Regions from separate parts of the Streptomyces sp. NPDC107500 genome, predicted to be linked through region 1. Evidence: riboswitches for the same ligand, from Rfam matches in the RefSeq annotation. Region 1 holds a riboswitch; the other holds the start of a gene.
What was found. Region 1 has a riboswitch for cobalamin ahead of ACZ67M_RS18410 (ABC transporter substrate-binding protein). Riboswitches for the same ligand answer to the same signal wherever they lie in the genome.

Region 1 (4,375 bases):
GGCGAGAGCGACCGGGAGGCGGTGCTGGCCAGCTTCGTCACCGGCCTCGACCCGGACGACGAGCGGCTGCTGCGCGACCTGCTCGGGCACGCGCACGGCGCGGAGGACGGCTGACACCGCCATGGGGGTCTTCGTCTTCCTGCCACTGGTCCTGCCGCTGACGGCATGGCCCGTCGCCCGGCTGGCCGAGCAGCGTCTGCACCCGCGCACCGCGACCAGGCTGCTCACCGCCGTCGCCGCCGTCATGGCGCTGTGCAGCACCGTGTGCCTGGCGCTGGTGATGGTGGTCGGCACCGCGCAACTGCCCGGCAACCCGCTGCCCGACGGCTGGTCGGACCCCGAGGTGCGGGCGGCGGTGCCCTACGACGAGGTCGTCGGCAAGGCGGCGATTCCCGCACTGTGCGCCGTTCTCCTGGTCTCGGCCCGGGCGCTGTGGCGGCACGGCCGGGTGCGTCGCCGGGCCCACCGCGCCCTCGCCGGACTGCGGGGCACCGGCGTGGCCGTACTGCCGGACGACGTGCCCTACGCGTACGCGCTGCCCGGCGGAGACCGGGACCGGGTGGTGGTCACCACCGCACTGCTCGACTGCCTCGAACCGGCCGAGCGGCGGGCGCTGTTCGCCCACGAGCGGGCCCACCTCGCCGCCCGCCACCACCGCTTCCTGCTGGCCGTCCGGCTCGCCGGGCTGGCCAACCCGTTCCTGCGCCCCCTGCGCACCGCCGTCTCCTACACGGCGGAACGCTGGGCCGACGAGGAGGCCGCGAAGGCTGTCGGCGACCGTCGCGCGGTGGCGACCGCGATCGGCAAGGCGGCCCTCGTCTCCCGGGGCACCCCGGTCGCGACCCTGGCCGGCCTCGCGGCGCCCGGGCCCGTGCCGCGCCGGGTGGCGGCCCTGCTGGGTCCAGCGCCCGCCGTCCGCACCTGGCCCTCGCTGTTCACCTCGGTGGGGCTGGCCGCGTGGGCCGCGGCCGCCGGAACGGCCGTGTCGGCGATGTCGTCGGCGAACTCCGCCGTCACCATGTTCCTCATCCTGCGGGCCGCCACCCCGCTCTGAGTCCCCGTCACGTCGACGGCACCCTCCAGGGAAAACCCCTGTTCACAGAGGTGCCCGAGAAACTTCCCCACTCGATCGGGTGACCGGCCAATCCGGAAGCCGCCCTGCTCCGGATTCCCCGTGTGAGGGAAGAACCGGGACCACACCGACAGCGGACCGCCCGCCTGCGCTCCCTGCCTGCGATACGCAGGGCGGCTCGGCCTCCACGCATATAGGAACCGCCCACCGGGCGGACAGCTCACCGAGCGGACCATCGCTCCACCTCGACGCGCACCACGCTTCAGATCACACCATCGCTCCACATCACTACATCAGCGCTGCCTCAGTGCTGCCGATTTGCAGGGAGATATCCATGAACGCCCGTATCCGTCGTTCCGCCGTCGCCGTCGTCGCGGCCGCCGTCCTGCCCCTGTCGCTGGCCGCCTGTTCCGACGACGGCGACAGCGGCTCCTCGGACTCCGCGCAGGCCGAGTCCTCGGCCCCCGCGGCCACCGACGACAAGTCCGAGGACACCTCGGGCGGCATGTCCGGCGCCGACGAGCCCTTCGGCCCGGCCTGCTCCACCGTGCCGAAGGAGGGCGCCGGTTCGTTCGACGGCATGGCGAAGGACCCGGTCGCCACCGCCGCCTCGAACAACCCGGCCCTGTCCACGCTGGTGTCGGCGGTGAAGAAGGCCGGTCTGGTCGACACCCTCAACAACGCCGAGAACATCACGGTGTTCGCGCCGACCAACGACGCCTTCGCCAAGATTCCGAAGGCCGACCTGGACAAGGTCCTCAACGACAAGGCGATGCTCACCGACATCCTGACCTACCACGTCGTGGGCCAGAAGCTCGCCCCCAAGGACCTGGAGAACGGCTCCTTCGACACCCTGCAGAAGTCCAAGCTCACCACCTCCGGCTCGGACGAGGCCTACAAGGTCAACGACTCCGCCAACGTGGTCTGCGGCAACGTCAAGACCGCCAACGCCAACGTCTACATCATCGACAGCGTCCTGATGCCCAAGAGCTGACGCGGTCCGGCGCCTTGGCGCCGGGGGCGGGTGAGGAGGCCGCCCGCCCCCGGCGGCGTGAGGGCCCTGTGGTAGCTTGCGGAAGCCAGTCGAACCCACCTGGTGGGTCAGGGAATCCGGTGCGAATCCGGAGCTGACGCGCAGCGGTGAGGGTGACGGGCGGGACACGGGCCACTGGGCGGCGGAGGCCGCCCGGGAAGGCGTCCCGCCCGGTCGATCCCGAGTCCGAAGACCTGCTGGCACCCGCGCCGCGTACGGCGCGGGACGCACCGTACGAACGGGCTTCGCGTACGAGCCCTCGACGCCAGAGGATTCCCCTTGCCCGCCTCCTCGCGCGCAACGCGCCCCGTCGGCCTCCGACGCCTCCCCGCCTCCCGACGCGCCCTCCGCGGCCTGGTGCCGCTCCTGGCCGGCGCCCTGCTGGCCGCCGGCTGCGGTTCCGGGACGGACACCGGCGACGACTCCGCGGCGCAGGACGCGGCCGGCTACCCGCGCACCGTCCGTGACTGCGGCCGCGAGGTCGAGGTCGCCGCACCTCCGCAGCGAGCGGTCTCCCTCAACCAGGGCACCACCGAGATCCTGCTCTCCCTCGGCCTGGCCGACCGCATGGCGGGCACCGCCACGTGGACCGACCCGGTGATGAAGGGGCTGGGGAAGGCGAACGCGGGTGTGCCCCGCATCGCCGACGACATGCCGTCCTTCGAGACGGTCCTGGACGCCGAACCCGACTTCGTCGCCGCCTCCTTCGCCTCCACCCTGGGTACCGGGGGAGTGGCCACCCCCGAGCAGTTCGGCGAACTCGGCGTGCCGGCCTACCTCTCCCCGTCCGACTGCGTCGGCAAGGACAACAGCGGCGACGGCGACGGCGTCCGCAGCGAGCCCTTCACCATGGACACCGTCTACCGCGAGGTCCGCGACCTGGCCCGGCTGTTCGACGTCGAGGAACGCGGCGAGAAGCTGGTCGCCGACCTGAAGGCCCGGGTGAAGAAGGCGACGTCCGGCGTCGACGCGTCCGACGCCACCCTCATGTACTGGTTCGCCAACTCCACGTCGCCCTACATGGGCGGCTGCTGCGGCGCCCCCGGCGTCATGACCCGCGCGGTCGGGGCGAAGAACGCCATGGACGACACCCACGACGAATGGCCGCAGGTCGGTTGGGAGACCGTCGCCGACCGCGACCCCGACGTCCTCGTCCTCGGCGACCTCACCCGCAAGTCGCAGACGGCCGAGACCGCCGCGAAGAAGATCGAGTTCCTGGAGTCCGACCCCGTCACCCGGAACATGACGGCCGTCCGCGAGAAGCGGTACGTCCTGCTCAGCGGACAGGCCATGAACCCCACCATCCGCACCGTCGAGGGCGTCGAACAGGTGGCGGCCGCGCTGCGCGAGTACGGCCTCACCAAGTGACGTCCGCGAGCCGGGCGGCATCCGAGAAGCGGGCCGCGTCCGAGGAGCGGCCGGCCCCGGGCATACGCACGGCAACCGGCCGCCGTGCCTACCCCCTGTGGGCGCTGACCGGCGTCGTCGCCCTGTGCGCCTCCGTGGCCGTCGCCGTGACCATCGGCCCGGCGGACATCGGCGTGGCCGACGTGTGGTCCGTCATCGTCGCCCACCTCGGCGCGGGCCCCGCCGCCGACGTCACCCCCATCCGCGACGGCATCGTCTGGGACCTGCGGCTGCCCCGGACCCTGCTCGCCGCGGTGTGCGGCGCCGGACTCGCCGTGTGCGGCGCCGTCCTCCAGTCCCTGCTGCGCAACCCGCTCGCCGACCCCTTCGTGCTCGGCGTCTCCTCCGGTGCCTCGACCGGCGCCGTCCTGGTCGTCGTGCTCGGCGTGGGCGGCGGCGCACTGTCCGTCCCCGGCGGGGCGTTCCTCGGCGCGGTGTGCTCCTTCGCGCTGGTGATGCTGCTCAGCCACAGCCTCGGCGGCACCCCCGACCGCGTGGTCCTCGCGGGAGTGGCGGCGATGCAGCTGTTCTCCTCGCTCACCTCCTTCGTGGTGATGACCGCGGCCGACTCCGAGACCACCCGCGGGGTGCTCTTCTGGCTGCTCGGCTCGCTCGGCGGGGCCGGCTGGACGGACGTGTGGACCGGTACGGCGGTCCTGCTGCTGGTCCTCGCCGTGTGCCTCGGCCACGGCAGGACGCTGGACGCCTTCGCCTTCGGCCAGGACGCCGCGGCCACCCTCGGCGTCCACGTGGCCCGCACCCGGCTAATCCTGCTGTGCGCCACCGCCCTGCTCACCGCCGCCCTGGTCGCCTCGGCCGGTGCCATCGGCTTCGTCGGACTGGTGCTGCCGCACGCCGTGCGG
Region 2 (4,375 bases), on a different contig from region 1:
TCGCCGGTCTGGACATGGCTCCCGACGAACTCCTCGGCCACCTCGACGAACTGGTGACCGGCCTCGACCGGGACCGCGCCGAGACGAGCAGCGGTTCGGACATCGTCGGTGCCACCTGTCTCTACGCCGTGTACGACCCGGTCTCCGGTGACTGCACCATGGCCCGCGCCGGGCATCCGCCGCCGGCCGTCGTCCGCCCGGACGGCAGCGTGGACTTCCCCGAGCTGCCGCCCGGCCCTCCGCTGGGCCTCGGCGGCCTGCCCTTCACCCCGGCCGAGTTCCGGCTCCCCGAGGGCAGCCGGCTAGTCCTGTTCACCAACGGGCTGGTGACGGGCCGGGGCCGGGACATCGAGGCGGGCCTCGACCAGCTCCGCGGGCGGCTCGCCGGTGCGGACCGGACGCCGGACGAGACCTGTGCCGTGCTGCTGGACGCGCTGCTCCCCGACCGCCCCGACGACGACATCGTCCTCCTGGTGGCCCGGACCCGGGCCTTCCCCGCCGACCGGGTCGCCGAGTGGCACGTGCCGCGCGACCCCGCGGCCGTCGCCGGCGTCCGGGCCGACGCGACGCGCCGGCTCGCCGAGTGGGGCCTCGAGGAGACGGCGTTCACCACCGAGCTGATCCTCAGCGAGCTGGTCACCAACGCCATCCGGCACGCGGCCGAACCGGTGCGCGTCCGGCTGCTGTTGGACCGCAGCCTGATCTGCGAGGTCTCCGACGGCAGCAGCACGGCACCCCACCTGCGCATGGCCGCCACCACCGACGAGGGAGGCCGCGGCCTGTTCCTCGTCGCCCAGTGCGCCACGCGCTGGGGCACCCGGTACCACGCGCAGGGCAAGGTCATCTGGACCGAACAGTCCCTGAACGCCCTCGACCCGGACGGCCCCTGACCGCCCCCCCTCAGTCCGCCAGGCAGCAGTCGCCGCACTTCGAGCCGTTCGGCGCGCGGTAGTAGAGACAGCAACTACGGCGCCGGAACGTGAGATCCGGTCCGGTGATCTCTCCAGTGCCCACGAGCCGTCCGGTGTTCAGCAGCTCCGTGGTGAGGCCGGTGAGCGGCTCGCGCAGCGCGGGGTGCGCCGCCAGCAGCGCGCGGGCCGCCTCGACGAGCGCCGAGGCGGCGTTGCCGTCCAGCAGCCGTGGCGCGACCTTGACGCGGAGCCCTTCGGCCAGCGCTTCCAGGTGGGCCGTCACCTGCCGGTACACCGCGAGGGCGGCGGACGGACGTGCCGTCCTGCCGCGCAGGCCGGCGGGACGGGGCATGCGCAGGGCCGGGCCGTCGTCGGCCCGCTCCAGCCGGCTCAGGTCGAGGACGATGCCGTGCAGGAGTACGCAGGCCAGGGCGGGCGACCAGAGGCGTGCCGCGTGACCCAGGTGGGCGATGGACACGCCAATCCGCGCTTCGGGCGCCCGGTGGCGGTGCGCGACGGCCTCGGCGAGGTCGGTGAAACCCCGCGCGTAGGAGTGGCCGACCGGATGCCAGCCCGCATCCGCACCGCCGACGCGCAGGACGAAGAAGCCCCCGAGGGCGGCCACGTCGTGCAGGGCGGCGGTGACATCGGCGGGTGAGGCCTGAACGTTTCGGGACACCGGTCGCTCCTCGTGAGCGCCGAGTCAGGCGGCCGGGCCGCGGCGCGGGGGCGTGATGGCGTACAGGTCGAGGATGTCGGGCCGCGGTGCGACACCGGGGCCGCCGGCGCGGACCCAGTCGGCGATGTCCTCGGTGGCGTCGGGGTCGTTGACCAGTCCCAGCCAGACCGGACGGGCGCCGGCGGCGCGGCCCGCCGCGGAGGGCTGGACGACGATCACGTTGGCCTGTTCGCACACGTCGAGGCAGTCCGACACCCGCACGGGCACCAGGGCCCGCAGACGCGCCGTCTGCGCCGCGTGATCGACGCCGATGATCTTGGGGGTGCCGCAGCAGCAGTCCCGGCAGACGACGACGCGGGCGGGCGTCGGGTCCGCGGGTGCGCCGGGCGTCGCTCCGGCCGGGCCGGTGTGGGCGGGCATACGGCATCGTCCCTCTCCCCGGGGAGATCCGCCCCGGTGGTCCGTCGAGGAGGCGACCGCGTGAGTCTCCTGGCTCTCGGGTCGTCGCTCGCCCCACCCCTTCCCACCCGGTACGGGCAGTGGTCGTGTGGGGGCTCGCTCGCCGATCACAGTGGCGGGACCGCGCCGGATTCACACCGGCTTCCTCGGGCCGCCGTCGCCCAATTGCTCCGGGCATCCTCGCATCCCGGCCCCGGAGCTGTCAGCGGGGCCCCGCTCCGCGCACGGGCACCGCGTGCCCGCTGAACACCCGCGCTTTGCGCCCTGCCCAAAGGAACGTAATATCGCCAGGTCATAGCCGCGACGGGAGACAGGAAGCCGGTGCGAATCCGGCACGGTCCCGCCACTGTGACCGGGCGTCACGCCCTCGACCTGCCCCGCGCCCACCGGCCGGGCAGCCGGGGGCCGAAGGCCCGGGAGTCAGGACACTGACCTGTCGCGGGCCCGATCCGAGGAGCGCGGACTCCCCAGGAGGCTTACGTGTCAGCCCTGTTCTCCCCTGCCCGACGCCGCCGGAGCCTGCGCGGCACGGCCGCGGCGCTCGCCCTGTCGGCGGCCCTGGTGACCGCCGGATGCGGCTCGTCCGGCGGCGCCGACGACTCCGGCCACGACGGTTCGGCATCGGCGTCGTCCCCCGCGGGATTCCCCGTCACCATCGACAACTGCGGTGTGAGGACGACGTACGACAAGCCGCCGTCCCGGGTGGTCACCATCCATCAGCACCCCGCGGAGCTGATGCTCGCGCTCGGTCTGAAGGACCGCATGGCCGGCACCGCCTTCCCCGACTCGGCCGTCCTGCCGGAGCTGCGGAAGGACTACGAGGCGATACCCGAACTCGCCGAGCGGGAACCGTCGTTCGAGAAGATCCTCGACACCGAGCCCGACTTGGTCTACGGCGGCTACGGCAGCGCCTTCGCCGAGAACGAGGGCCGCTCCCGCAAGGCCTTCGCCGACGCGGGCATCGACACCTACCTCAACCGCGAGTACTGCGGCAAGCAGAGGGTGACGATGAAGGACACCTACGCCGAGATCCGTACCGTCGCGAGCATCTTCGGCGTCCCCGACCGGGCCGACAAGCTGATCGCGGACCTGAAGAGCCGCGTCGCCAAGGCGTCCGCCGCGGTGAAGGGCGAACCGGAGGTGCCGGTCTTCGTCTACGACAGCGGCGACAAGAGCGCCTTCACCGCGGGCGGCAAGGGCCTGGGCACCGACCTGATCCGGCTGGCCGGCGGCAAGAACGTCTTCGGCGACCTCGACGAGGTGTTCGGCGACGTCTCCTGGGAACAGGTCGTCGAGCGCAGGCCCGAGGTCATCGCGATCTACGACTACGCCGGAGCCGGCAGCGTCGAGCAGAAGAAGAAGTTCCTGCTCTCCCAGCCGGCCCTCGCCGACGTCCCCGCCGTCAGGAACAAGCGGTTCGTCGTCCTGCCGCTGACCGCGACCCTGGTCGGCATCCGGTCGGCGTACGCGGTCGGTGACCTCGCCCGCGGACTGCACCGCGAGAGCTTCCGGTGACGGGCACCGCCACCAAGGCGGTAGCCGAACCGGATCCCTCGGCCGCCCGGTCGCGCCGGGCGGGGCGTACGACGATGGCGGGGACGTCACTCGCGCTGGCGGCCCTGCTGTTGGCGTCCGTGACGGCCGGACTGGCCATCGGCTCGGTCCAGGTGCCACCCGGCCAGGTGTGGGGAATCGTGACGCACGCCCTGGGCGCCGACTTCACCCACCCGGACTGGTCCCGCGCGCGGGAGACCATCGTCCTCGACGTACGGGCGCCGCGCGTCCTGCTGGGAGCGGTGACCGGTGCGGGTCTCGCGATGGTGGGCACCGCCCTTCAGGCGCTGGTCCGCAACCCGCTCGCCGAGCCGTACCTGCTCGGCGTCTCCTCCGGCGCCTCCCTCGGCGCGGTCTCGGTCATCGTCTTCGGCGTCGGCTTCCTCGGCCCCCTGTCGCTGTCCGCCGCCGCGTTCGCCGGCGCCCTCGGCGCACTGGTGCTCGTGTACGCCACCGCCCGCACCGGCGGGCGCATCACCTCGACGCGCCTGGTCCTGTCCGGGGTGGCGGTCGCGGCGGTGCTCACGGCCGTCCTCGACCTGCTGCTGCTCACCACCGACCGCGGCAACGAGGCCCGGGCGGTGCTCGCCTGGACCCTGGGCGGTCTCGGCGGCGTCACCTGGCAGACCCTGTGGTTGCCGGGACTGGCGGTGCTGCTGGGCATCGGCGTGCTCCTGGTGCAGGCCCGCAACCTCAACCTGCTGCTGGCCGGTGAGGAGGCGGCGACGACGATGGGCCTGGACGTCGCCCGCTTCCGGGCCCGCATGTTCGT

Region 2: another riboswitch for cobalamin. It lies ahead of ACZ67M_RS27635 (ABC transporter substrate-binding protein); the one in region 1 lies ahead of ACZ67M_RS18410 (ABC transporter substrate-binding protein).

Annotation. Positions count from the first base shown of each region.
Region 1 is NZ_JBVJPF010000004.1:426,556-430,930, reverse strand. It holds gene ACZ67M_RS18425 (BlaI/MecI/CopY family transcriptional regulator) at 1-114, shown strand, start outside; gene ACZ67M_RS18420 (M56 family metallopeptidase) at 122-1,054, shown strand; gene ACZ67M_RS18415 (fasciclin domain-containing protein) at 1,407-2,066, shown strand; cobalamin riboswitch at 2,136-2,321, shown strand; gene ACZ67M_RS18410 (ABC transporter substrate-binding protein) at 2,385-3,473, shown strand; gene ACZ67M_RS18405 (FecCD family ABC transporter permease) at 3,470-4,375, shown strand, end outside.
Region 2 is NZ_JBVJPF010000007.1:246,766-251,140, forward strand. It holds gene ACZ67M_RS27620 (SpoIIE family protein phosphatase) at 1-890, shown strand, start outside; gene ACZ67M_RS27625 ((2Fe-2S)-binding protein) at 901-1,590, opposite strand; gene ACZ67M_RS27630 ((2Fe-2S) ferredoxin domain-containing protein) at 1,615-2,010, opposite strand; cobalamin riboswitch at 2,073-2,197, opposite strand; cobalamin riboswitch at 2,322-2,500, shown strand; gene ACZ67M_RS27635 (ABC transporter substrate-binding protein) at 2,530-3,564, shown strand; gene ACZ67M_RS27640 (FecCD family ABC transporter permease) at 3,561-4,375, shown strand, end outside.